Regions from separate parts of the Avibacterium sp. 21-594 genome, predicted to be linked through region 3. Evidence: riboswitches for the same ligand, from Rfam matches in the RefSeq annotation. Region 3 holds a riboswitch; each other region holds the start of a gene.
The links. Region 3 has a riboswitch for thiamine pyrophosphate ahead of L5B76_RS10850 (ABC transporter substrate-binding protein). Riboswitches for the same ligand answer to the same signal wherever they lie in the genome.

Region 1 (4,127 bases), 1.9 Mb from region 3:
GGATACCGCACACCAAGCCAACAATGACTAATAAGCCCATATTTGCGCCGAGTAAATCACCCGATGCCACCGGGCCAGGGTGTGGTGGAACAAAGGCGTGCATTACAGCAAATGCCCCTGCGGCAGGTAAGGCATAGCGTAATACCGAGCCACCAAAACGTTTTGCTACGCTAAAGATAATCGGCAACATCACCACTAAACCAGCATCAAAGAAGATTGGGAAACCAAATAATAAAGAAGCAAAACCAAGTGCGAATGGGGCATTTTTCTCACCAAATTTATTGATAAGCGTATCTGCCAACACTTTTGCACCGCCAGTGATCTCAAGTAAACGCCCAATCATTGCGCCCAAGCCCACAAGCAATGCGACAGAAGCTAACGTACCGCCAAAACCTTTTGTTAAAGTTGGCAGAATATCTTTAAAAGGCACGCCTGTCGCAAGTGCGGTGAGTAAACTCACAATAATTAATGCCACAAAAGCGTGAACTCTGAATTTCATAATTAATAAGAGCAACAGCAACACTGAAGCAATCATAATGAAAATTAACATATAACGTCCTCAATTATAGATGAAAGCGTTTTCTTAACCGAAAGGAAAAGAACGAATAGCTAATTTACCCGTAACATCAAAAATTATCTGGAAAGGTAAAGTAGATGCGTCTATTATTAGGGAAATCCCCCCTTAAGTTCAAACAATAACGACAAAAATTGCGATCTTTGTTAAAAATTTGTGAAACGGATCACAAAATAGAATGTTACCAGTAACGCCAACTGGCGATTTTTTGCTATGGTTAGCACAGAACCAATTCATTATTGCGTTAGCATAATAAAAATGAGGAAAACAAAATGGAAAAAGCAAAAGGCAAAAGTTTTATCCTAATGGGCGTCTCCAGCACGGGCAAAACCTCCGTAGGTACTGAAGTTTGCCACCGTTTAGGTTTAAAGCTCATAGACGGTGATGATCTACACCCAAGAGCCAACATCATCAAAATGGGTAATGGCCAACCGCTTAATGACGAAGACCGAGCGCCTTGGCTTGAACGCATTCGTGATGCGGCATTTAGTCTTGAACAAAAAAGTGAAGTGGGAATTATCGTGTGTTCTGCGCTCAAGAAAAAATACCGTGATCAAATCCGTGATGGTAATGAAAGCGTGAAATTTCTTTTCCTAGAAGGCAGTTTTGATCTTGTGCTAGAGCGAATGAAAAACCGCAAAGGGCATTATATGAAAACAGAAATGCTCAAAAGCCAATTCGATACCTTAGAATCGCCACAAGCGGACGAACCAGATGTGATCCACATTGATATTGACGGCACTTTTGAACAAGTGGTGGATCGCTGTGTACAAGCCTTAACGCCTTTATTGCAAAACTAGGCATCATTTAGTGATATAAAAAGAGTTAAAGAGCGGTGAGATTTTCACCGTTTTTTATTTGCCAAATGTGAAGAAAATAAATTTCTTATTTTTAAAACAGTATTCTTAAATTATAGAACATCATTAATTTAATTATTTTTATTTTTTCAGAATACTTTGATTTTATTTATTAGTTTCGCTACACTGTTTTGCATTAGTCGGGGTGCTTATTTAAGCTGAGATGATACCCGTGAACCTGATACAGCTAACACTGACGTAGGAAACTAATTATGAACGATCTTCTTTTTTTATTAAATTCTTACCGCACTTCTATTATTGCTTTTTTCAATCACGTTGATTTGTGAGTGAACGATGAAAGCGATCGACATTTCCGATCTTCAACTTAACTTTGCTGAGCAACCTTTATTTTCGCATTTTCATTTTACGGTATCGCAAGGGGAATGGGTGGCGTTGCTTGGTGCATCAGGAGTGGGAAAATCCACTTTATTGCGTGCTATTGCAGGGTTAGAACATCAGGCGATTACACAGGGTAACATTAAATGTTCAGGGAAAATTGCTTGGCTTGCACAACAAGATAGTTTGTATCCTTGGCTTTCGATTTTAGATAATGTTCAGCTTTATCAACATCTTACTCATAGCAAAACGAAAAAAACGGAAGAAAAAGCGCGGGCATTATTAAGTGCGGTGAAAATGGAACAACATTTGCACAAACCTTGCTATCAACTTTCCGGTGGACAACGTCAGCGCGTTGCACTGGCTCGCACATTAATGCAGGAGGCGGAGATTATTTTAATGGATGAGCCATTTTCTGCTTTAGATGCGGTAACCCGTTTGCAATTACAGCAACTTTCACATCGTTTATTAAAGGATAAAACCGTACTGCTAATCACCCACGATCCGCAAGAAGCCTTATTGTTAGCAGATAAAATTTATATTTTACGCCAGCAACCTGTTCAGCTTTCTGAACCTATTTGCCCGCAAGGTAATGCACCACGAGATTTTTCGCAAGAAAAATTATGGCAATTGCAGCAATATTTGTTTGCGCAATTAATGGAGGAACAATAATGTTGGCGTGGCAAAGTTTATTCCGAGCATTGATGATGACGTTATTTTTTGCCTTATGTTGGCAAGGGGCAATTTTCGTCTTTTCGATCCCTCATTATTTATTGCCTGAACCCGTTTCCGTACTTAATGAAATCTCTTCGCAATGGGGATTATTGTTTATGCACGGCAAAATTACCTTATGGGAAATTTTGTTAGGATTGGTGCTAGGTTTTTTATTTGGTTTGCTTTCTGCCTTATTGCTTGCTTCTTCACAAACACTTTCTGCTTTTTTATTACCCATTTTAATTGCTTCGCAGGCGATTCCTGTTTTTGCGATTGCCCCTTTATTGGTTCTTTGGTTTGGTTACGGTATTGCATCAAAAATCGCAATGACGATTTTGATTATTTATTTTCCTGTTACTGCTGCCTGTTATGACGGCTTGCGTAACACCCCAAAGCAATGGTTGGAGCTGGCTCGAACAATGGGAATTTCATCAGGGCAATTATTATTTAAGGTTCGCTTACCTGCCGCTTTGCCTGCGTTAGCCTCGGGCTTGCGTATTGCGGTTTCCGTAGCCCCTATTGGAGCGATCGTGGGGGAATGGGTAGGATCATCACAAGGGCTTGGTTATTTAATGTTGCAAGCCAATGCTCGAATTCAAATTAGCTTAATGTTCGCGGCGTTGTTTATTTTGGTGGTTATCGCGCTCTTGCTGTATTTCGTGATAGATAAATTGCTTCACCGCATTATTCCTTGGGTCTGTCATTTACGTTAGGAGAAAAAATGAAAAAACAATGGTATTTATGCAGTTTAATTTTCGCTTTAGGTATGAGCATTAGCGCGCAAGCCAAAGAAAAATTAACCTTATTACTGGATTGGTTTGTCAACCCCGATCATGCCGCCATTATTGTGGCACAGCAAAAAGGCTTTTTTGCGGAAAATGGGTTGCAGGTTGAGATTATCGAGCCTGCTGATCCTTCAATGCCGCCTAAATTAGTGGCAGCAGGGCAGGCAGATTTAGCGGTGGATTATCAGCCACAGCTGCAAATGCAAGTGGCGGAAGGTTTGCCGCTAGTGCGTGTTGGCACCTTAATTTCAACGCCGTTAAATAGTCTTGTGGTGCTAAAAGATAGCGGTATTGAACAAATTGCCGATTTAAAAGGGAAAAAGATCGGCTATTCAGTGAGCGGTTTTGAAGATGCGTTACTTGGTGCAATGTTGAAATCCGTCCACCTTTCTTTAAATGATGTGGAATTAGTGAACGTCAATTGGTCGCTTTCTCCCGCATTATTTAGCGGACAAGTCGATGCGGTGATCGGGGCATTTCGTAATTTTGAGCTAAATCAGATGGCGATAGAAAAGAAACCGGGCAAGGCGTTTTATCCAGAAGAACAGGGCGTGCCAATGTATGATGAATTGATTGTCGTGGCCAATAAAAATCAGCTTCCTGCGAAAAAAATTCGTGCATTTTTGACCGCACTTGAACAAGCCAGCGTTTATATTTTAAACCACCCACAACAAAGTTGGCTGGCGTTTGTGAGTTATAAACCGCAAGATTTAGACAACGAACTCAATCGCTTGGCTTGGCGCGATACCTTGCCACGTTTAAGTTTACGCCCAAGCGCCCTAGATAACGCACGTTATGAGAAAATGGCACAATTTATGCAACAACAAGGCCTGATTAAGCAGGTTCCTAAATTGTCTGATT
Region 2 (4,127 bases), 2.1 Mb from region 3:
ATTGCATATTTTGATACATTGGCACAGAAAGCGTGCGGATCACAAAAGGCATCGCCAAAATGCCATTACAAAATGCCACAATTAGCAATAAATGCCACGGCTGAAAATCCATTGCTTGTAACCGAATAAACAACCCCAACGCCACCACCAAGGTGGGGATCGCAAGCACGATCATTCCCATATTACTAATTAAATTGGCACAATAGCGATGATGTTGCCAAGCTAAACGGCGAGCCAAAAAAAGCAATGCCATTGAAAATAAAATTGCGAATAACGCAGAACATAGCGCGATACTCAAAGAATAGCCTAAGGCACGCCATAACTGGGGGTTAGCTGCCACTTTTTGCCACGCCTGCCAATCTAAGCCTGACACCACCATATAAAGCAGTGGGGAAAAGAGAAAAATCAGCACGCTGCTGACACAAAAAACTTGCCAAATTTGCACCGCACTTGTTTGTTTTTCTCGCCAAAAATGACGCAAATTAAGCTGGCTCGGATCTTTGCTGTTAAACAAACTGCTGAGCGCAAGCAGCAGTACGCAAAAACCACATTGTAATAACGCGAGCATTGCAGCTTTCGGCAAATCAAATTCAAACAAAATGGCTTGATAAATCGCCACTTCTAAAGTGGTGTAAGCCGGCCCACCACCAAGGGTTAGCACAATAGCAAAGCTGGTAAAGCACAGCATAAAAATTAAAGCAAACGCTGGCAAAAACTGTTGGCGTAAGTAAGGTAATTCGATCAAACGGATAAACTGCCAACCGCGGATATTCAGTTGTGAACTGAGCTGCCGTTGCTGATTGGGAATGCTTGAAAGCGCCTGCAAAAATAAGCGACTTGCCAAAGGAATATTAAAAAATAAATGGGCGATTAAAATGCCACTCAAGCCATAAATATTGGGTTTCCAATTAATCTCAAGAGCGGAAAATAAGCTTGCCAGCCAGCCTGAATGTCCGTAAATCCCAAGTAAGCCTAGCACTGCCACCAAGGCAGGCAACACGAAGGTGAGAGAAAATAATTTTAAAATCAGTGGCTTGCCACGGAAATCTTGGTAAAAAAACGCGCGCGCAAAAAACAGACCAACCAGTACAGATAAAAACGCCGATAAAAAAGCTTGCCCAAAACTAAAGGTGATAACGTGGCGTACATAGCTATCTTGCCAAAGTGTCGTCCATTGATGATCATTGCCAACATTTAACACCGCACTTAAGGCAAACAGATAAAATGCGCCTAACAGCAAAATCACTCCAATTCCCCCAGCCATTGAAGACAGGGGGAATTTTTGCAAGTTACGGCGAATTATTGTGTTAAGCTGGCTTGCCAAGTGTTCGTCCATTGTTTTAATTGTTCTGCATTGACGCCACTACCCAAGGTGGTTTTGCTTTGCTGCGCTTGTTTTAAGGCATCAAAGTGCGGTTCAATTTTTTCATCAATTACGGCAAACATCACATTTTTTTGTGAAATTTGGCTCTGTGCTTGTGGTGAGATCAAAAATTGCATAAAGGTATCTGCACAAGCATTTGGGTGATTTGCCATTCGTGCCGCGGTTTCAATTTGTAACACTTGCCCTTCAGCAAAATCTGTGGCGGCGTAATTGGCATCTTTATCATTTAATAAGTGATAAAGCGGTGAGGTGTTATAGCTAAACACTAAATCCGCTTCGCCTTTTAAAAATGCGCCATAGGTTTCCGACCAGCCTTTGCCCACAGTAACGGTATGGCTAGCGAGTTTTTTCCACGCTGCGCTCACATCATCACCATAAACTTCATTCATTAAGATCACTAACCCACGCCCCACGCCACTGGTACGCGGATCTTGGTAAATAACGCGAAGTTGTTGGTTATCCACTAATTCTTTTAGGCTTTTTGGTGGATTTGGTAATTTTTCTTTATGATAAACAAAGGCATAAGCACCAAAATCATAAGGTAAGAACACCTTGTCTTGCCACTTCACTGGCAAGGAAAGTTGTTCCGTTGGCACATTATTTTCGGCAAATAATTGTGTTTTTCTCGCTTCATCAAGCATTGTTTGATCTAAGCCTAGCACAATATCTGCTTTGCTCTTTTTCCCTTCAAGGCGAATGCGGTTAAACATCACGCCAGTGCTATCAAAAGGCACATAATTTACCTGACATTGCGGGTGAGCTTGCTCAAACAAGGCTTTCACTTTCGGGCCTGCGCCCCAATCTGCGCTAAAGCTATCATAAGTGTAAACTTGCACATTTTCCGTGCTTTGCGCCGCCACAAGGTGGGTGCTAAAAAGTGCGGTAAGAAAAGTAAGAGAAAAAGATTTTTTGAATTGCATAGTGTTTCCTTCCATAAAAAACGACCAGCAATATTGACGCAAACAGCAAAGAAATTAGTTTCCTACGTCAGTATTAACTGTATCAGGTTCACGGGTATGATCTCAGCTATCAAGCACCCCGACTAATCTGAGCCTTTAGCTCGGCTTTCAGTGTAGTAATTTTCTGTTGCCAATGCAATCTATGTGTTTAAAAATTCTCAAAATTTCTTTATAGTTAGCAACAAGTTAATCATTCATAAGGATAGGCTATGGCATTTTCTGTTCCCCACCTTGAGGATACCTTGCAAGCACTGGCAGCGAGTTTAATTCAACACTTCCCCGAACACTATAATGAAGAAATTTACACACAAATTGCTGTGCAGAAAAATGATCCCACAAGCCCGATTGGCAAGTTAGCGCAAGGCATTGCAATGTCTGATTTTGTGGCAGAAACCTTAAAAAAACAACCGCACTTTTTGCACCAATGTTGGCAGCAGATCCCCACTTTAGAAAATACAGACTATTATCGCCAAGCCTTGCAGGATTTGCTTGAAAGCGTTAATGACGATGCCCAACTATATCGCCAACTGCGTCTGTTTCGCCACCGTGAAATGGCAAAACTGAGCCTGTGTCAAAGCCTAAATCTCACCACCGTAGAAGCGGTTTTTGTGCGCCTTTCTCAACTGGCAGAAACCATTATTATCGCCACTCGCGATTGGCTTTATCAGCGCGCTTGTGCGGAAATGGGAACGCCAATGGACGCGCACGGTAACCCACAACAACTTTATATTTTAGGAATGGGAAAATTAGGCGGATTTGAACTCAATTTTTCGTCTGATATTGATCTCATTTTCACCTACCCTGCCAATGGGGAAACCCAAGGGGCAAGGCGTTCCATTGAAAATAGCGTGTTTTTCACTCGCCTTGGACAGCGCCTTATCAACGCCCTTGATCAATATACCCCTGATGGTTTTGTGTATCGCACGGATATGCGCCTACGTCCTTTTGGGGAAGCCGGTGCCTTAGCGCTAAGCTTTACCGCAATAGAGCAATATTACCAAGAACAAGGGCGCGATTGGGAACGCTATGCGATGATCAAAGGGCGAATTTTGGGGGCAGATCCGCAAGATCCGAATGTGAAAAACTTGCAAAATTTACTCCGCCCTTTTGTTTATCGCCGTTATATTGATTTCAGTGTGATTCAAGCGTTACGCGAAATGAAAGGCAAAATTGAGCGAGAAGTGCGCCGCCGAGGTTTAGTGGATAACATCAAACTTGGCGCTGGGGGGATTCGTGAAATTGAATTTATCGTGCAAGTTTTCCAGCTAATTCGTGGCGGTCGTGAAATCAAATTGCAGCAGCATTCTCTGCTTAATCTCTTGCCAGAATTAGAAAAATTAGGCCTGCTTAGCCCAAATGAAAAACAAGATTTGCAACAAGCCTATGTGTTTTTACGCCGTGTGGAAAACGTGTTGCAAGCCATTGATGATAAGCAAACGCAACTTTTGCCAGAAAAAGAACTGGATCGCCAGCGCCTGATTTTTGCGACACAACATTACCTTCAATGGAACGATGAAAAACAACCAATCATCGTGGAAAATCACCTCACCAACTGGGCCGATTTTTATGCGTTATTGCAATCTCACCAACACAAAGTGCGGTCGGTTTTTTCTCAATTAATTGGCGAAGAAAACGATAAGCCCACGCCAGAAAATAGCCAGTGGGACGATTTTTTAGAAACGGATCTCAATGATGAAGACATTCAGCAGATGTTGCAACAAAATGGCATAAAACTGGAAGAAAATGCACCGCTCTTACAACGCCTTGCTCAGTTCCGCACCGAG
Region 3 (4,127 bases):
TTGCGTTCTTTTATTTTTTAGATCAAGAAAAGTGCGGTGGAAATTTTGTGCATTTTGCCTTGAAACTCAGCAAATTGCCGATTTTTCTATCAGTTAAATCATTTTTTTAGGATTAAGGCTTGCATTAAAAATAAAACAGCGTATAGTACGCCCCCACAGACGCGGGGTGGAGCAGCTTGGTAGCTCGTCGGGCTCATAACCCGAAGGTCGTTGGTTCAAATCCAGCCCCCGCAACCAGATTTCTAACCGCCGATTTTATCGGCGGTTTTTTATTGTCTGCTTAATTTGTCGCATTGAGCTTAATTTCTTCAATCCAACGCTTAATCAAGCGCTTGCCCTCTTCATCTGAACCAAAGCGTTCAAAATCAAAGTCAATGAGTTTTAAGGTTTTTGGATCAGTGGAGTTTGGTGAGGCTTTGGCGTGAATATTGGTTGGAATTTGATACATTTTTTCTTCGCGCCACGCAATTTCTTGCGCTTCAGGCGTTAATGCCCAATCCATAAATAATTTTGCATTTTGTAAATTTCTTGCCCCTTTTAAAATGCTGATGCCGCCAAGGGAATAGCTGTCGCCTTCGCAAGGTAAAATGGCTTCCACAGGCGCACCGTTTTCTTTCTCGGTTTGATAACCATTAATAAAACCAATGGTTACCGCCGCATCACCACGAGAGAGATTGGATTTCTCTGTACCACTTTTAGCATATTGAGAAATATTTTTATCTAAGGCTTTCAAGTAGCGGAAGGCTTCTTCTTCACCGAATAACTGTACTAGCGTTGCGATAAAGGTGTAGCCCGTGCCAGTATTGCGCGGATCAGGCATTTGGATTTGATCTTTAAATTTTGGATCGGTTAAATCTTTCCAGCATTTTGGATAGTCTTTAATGCCTAATTGTTTGAATTTCTCGGTGTTTACGCCAATGCCTAACACAATAATGTAGCCAATGGAGGTAACATCGCCGTGTTTGTCGAGCAGGGCTTTAAATTGTGGCATAGTTTCCGCTTGCAATGGTGAACGATAAGGCTCGAGTAAGCCTAATTGCGCGGCTTGAAAGTGCGGTTCAATTGTGCCGCCGTACCAAATATCCGCTTGAGGCAAGGCTTGCTCAGCTTTGATTTTGGCAAGGGTTGCCCCCGTGCTGTTACGCACAAATTTGGTGTCCACGTTATATTTCTTGGCAAAAACTTGTGCCATTTTTTCGCAGACAGAATGTTGCACACTGCAATAAATATTAAGCCGTCCTTGTGCTTGGGCGTTATGTATAGATAAGCTAGACAGCACAAAAAGGATAAAACCTAATTTTTGCCAAAATGATGAAAGAAAAGTATTAAATTGCATTGTCATTTCCTTATTAACAAAAAGTAAAAAGTGATATTGACGAGCAAGGAAGAAATTAGAAAGGTAAAGCAGAAAATTCCGCAAAATAAAGGCGTTTGCAAGAATATGATCTAATTAGTTTCCTACGTCAGCATTAACTGAATCAGGTTCACGGGTATTATCTCAGCTTGTTTGGATATTCCATCAAGCACCCCGACTAATTCTCGTTTAGTATAGAAAGGGCAGGCTAGGGCTGTCAATGAGAAAAAGGTCAAATGGCATTAATTAATGATGAAAAGATTTAATAAAAATAATGAAAAAAATTACCGCACTTTGCTTTTCATTTAGGAAAGAAAGTAACTGCATTTTTATTTTTAATAAACCGAGAAAAAAGAAAGTGCGGTGAAATTTTTTGAATTTTTCACCGCACTTTGTGATAGGCGTTATTAAGCTGGTGCTTGGAAGATTACTTGATCGGCTTTTTGTGTATATTGATTAAGTTGATCAAAATTCATATAGCGATAAGTGTCGTCTTTGTCTTGCTGTAAATCCGCCACATAGGCTTGGTATTCTTCTGGCGTTGGCAGTTTGCCGAGCAGTGCTGCTACGGCGGCGAGTTCTGCGGAAGCCAAATACACGTTTGCACCTTGTCCTAAGCGGTTCGGGAAGTTACGAGTGGAAGTGGACACCACGGTGGCGTTGTTTGCCACGCGCGCTTGGTTACCCATACAAAGTGAACAGCCTGGGATTTCAATACGCGCGCCACTTTTACCGTAAATGCTGTAATAGCCTTCTTCTGTTAATAGGCTGGCGTCCATTTTAGTTGGAGGCGCAAGCCATAGACGCGTTGGAATCACGTCTTTGAATTTGGCTAATAATTTTCCAGCGGCACGGAAATGCCCAATGTTGGTCATACAAGAGCCGATAAACACTTCGTCAATTTTATCCCCTTGCACTTCAGAAAGTAGGCGAGCATCATCAGGATCATTTGGCGCGCATAAAATCGGTTCTTTGATTTCGTTGAGATCGATTTCGATCACCGCGGCATATTCTGCATCAGGATCAGCGCTGAGCAATTCTGGGTTTTCTAACCATTTTTCCATTGCTTTGATACGGCGTTCAAGGGTGCGTGCATCGCCATAGCCTTCTGCAATCATCCATTTGAGCAACACGATATTGGAATTGAGATATTCAATGATCGGTTCTTTATCTAATTTGATAGTACAAGCCGCCGCGGAGCGTTCAGCAGAGGCATCAGAAAGCTCAAAGGCTTGTTCCACTTTAAGGTGTTCTAGACCTTCAATTTCTAAAATACGGCCTGAGAAAATATTTTTCTTGCCTTGTTTTTCTACGGTGAGTAAGCCTTGTTGGATCGCATAATAAGGAATAGCGTGTACTAAATCACGCAAGGTGATCCCCGGTTGCATTTCCCCTTTGAAACGCACTAGCACGCTTTCAGGCATATCCAACGGCATTACGCCTGTGGCAGCGGCGAACGCCACCAAACCTGACCCCGCAGGGAAAGAGATACCAATCGGGAAACGTGTGTGCGAATCGCCGCCAGTGCCTACGGTATCAGGCAATAACATACGGTTGAGCCAAGAGTGGATCACGCCGTCCCCTGGGCGCAGGGAAACACCGCCACGGTTCATAATAAAATCTGGCAGGGTGTGGTGAGTAACAACGTCCACCGGTTTTGGATAGGCGGCCGTATGACAGAAAGATTGCATCACCAAATCTGATGAAAAACCTAAACAAGCGAGATCTTTTAGCTCATCACGGGTCATTGGGCCGGTGGTATCTTGCGAGCCGACCGAAGTCATTCTTGGTTCGCAATATTGCCCCGGGCGAATGCCCTCTACACCACAAGCGCGGCCGACCATTTTTTGTGCAAGGGTAAAGCCTTTGTGGTTATCCGCCACCGCTTGTGGTTTCGCGAACACATCATTATCAGGTAAGCCAAGGGATTGACGCGCTTTATGGGTTAGCCCACGTCCGATAATTAATGGAATACGTCCGCCTGCGCGTACTTCATCTAATAACACATTGGTTTTTAAGCTAAATTCAGCCAAAACTTCATCGCTATCGTGTTTACAGATTTTGCCTTGGTATGGGTAAATATCAATCACATCGCCCATATTGAGCTTGCTGACATCTACTTCAATTGGCAATGCCCCCGCGTCTTCTAAGGTGTTGAAGAAAATAGGGGCAATTTTTCCGCCTAATACCACGCCACCTGCACGTTTATTCGGAATGTAAGGAATATCTTCCCCCATAAACCACAGCACTGAGTTAGTGGCAGATTTGCGTGATGAACCTGTGCCGACCACATCGCCTACATAAGCAAGCGGATAGCCTTTTTCTTTTAACGCATTAATTTGTTGAATTGGCCCAATATTGCCTACATCATCAGGTTGAATACCTTCTCGTTCATTTTTCAGCATTGCTAAGGCGTGCAAAGGAATATCAGGGCGCGACCACGCATCTTGCGCGGGGGAAAGATCGTCTGTGTTGGTTTCGCCCGACACTTTAAATACGGTAACGGTGATCTTTTCATCTAATTTTGGACGTGATAAATACCAGTCTGCATTCGCCCAAGATTCAAGAATTTGTTGCGCGTAAAGATTGCCTTGTTTGGCACGTTGTTCTACATCGTAAAAATTATCGAACATTAAAAGGGTGGAAGAAAGGGCGCTGACGGCATAAGGGGCAAGGGCTTCATTATCAAGGGCTTGCAGTAACGGTTCAATATTATAACCGCCTTGCATTGTGCCCAAAATTTGCACCGCACTTTCTGGGCTAATCAATGGCG

Region 1: it holds a riboswitch for thiamine pyrophosphate, as region 3 does, so the genes downstream of both, L5B76_RS01850 (ABC transporter ATP-binding protein) here and L5B76_RS10850 (ABC transporter substrate-binding protein) in region 3, are expected to answer to the same signal.
Region 2: it holds a riboswitch for thiamine pyrophosphate, as region 3 does, so the genes downstream of both, thiB (thiamine ABC transporter substrate binding subunit) here and L5B76_RS10850 (ABC transporter substrate-binding protein) in region 3, are expected to answer to the same signal.

What each region holds. Positions count from the first base shown of each region.
Region 1 is NZ_JAKKOC010000001.1:397,251-401,377, reverse strand. Features, by position in the region: gene L5B76_RS01860 (GntP family permease) at 1-550, opposite strand, end outside; gene L5B76_RS01855 (gluconokinase) at 847-1,374, shown strand; TPP riboswitch at 1,563-1,653, shown strand; gene L5B76_RS01850 (ABC transporter ATP-binding protein) at 1,726-2,439, shown strand; gene L5B76_RS01845 (ABC transporter permease) at 2,439-3,194, shown strand; gene L5B76_RS01840 (ABC transporter substrate-binding protein) at 3,203-4,127, shown strand, end outside.
Region 2 is NZ_JAKKOC010000001.1:102,664-106,790, reverse strand. Features, by position in the region: gene thiP (thiamine/thiamine pyrophosphate ABC transporter permease ThiP) at 1-1,264, opposite strand, end outside; gene thiB (thiamine ABC transporter substrate binding subunit) at 1,300-2,304, opposite strand; TPP riboswitch at 2,347-2,435, opposite strand; gene glnE (bifunctional [glutamate--ammonia ligase]-adenylyl-L-tyrosine phosphorylase/[glutamate--ammonia-ligase] adenylyltransferase) at 2,553-4,127, shown strand, end outside.
Region 3 is NZ_JAKKOC010000001.1:2,252,513-2,256,639, forward strand. Features, by position in the region: tRNA gene L5B76_RS10845 (tRNA-Met) at 161-237, shown strand; gene L5B76_RS10850 (ABC transporter substrate-binding protein) at 281-1,336, opposite strand; TPP riboswitch at 1,439-1,541, opposite strand; gene acnB (bifunctional aconitate hydratase 2/2-methylisocitrate dehydratase) at 1,762-4,127, opposite strand, start outside.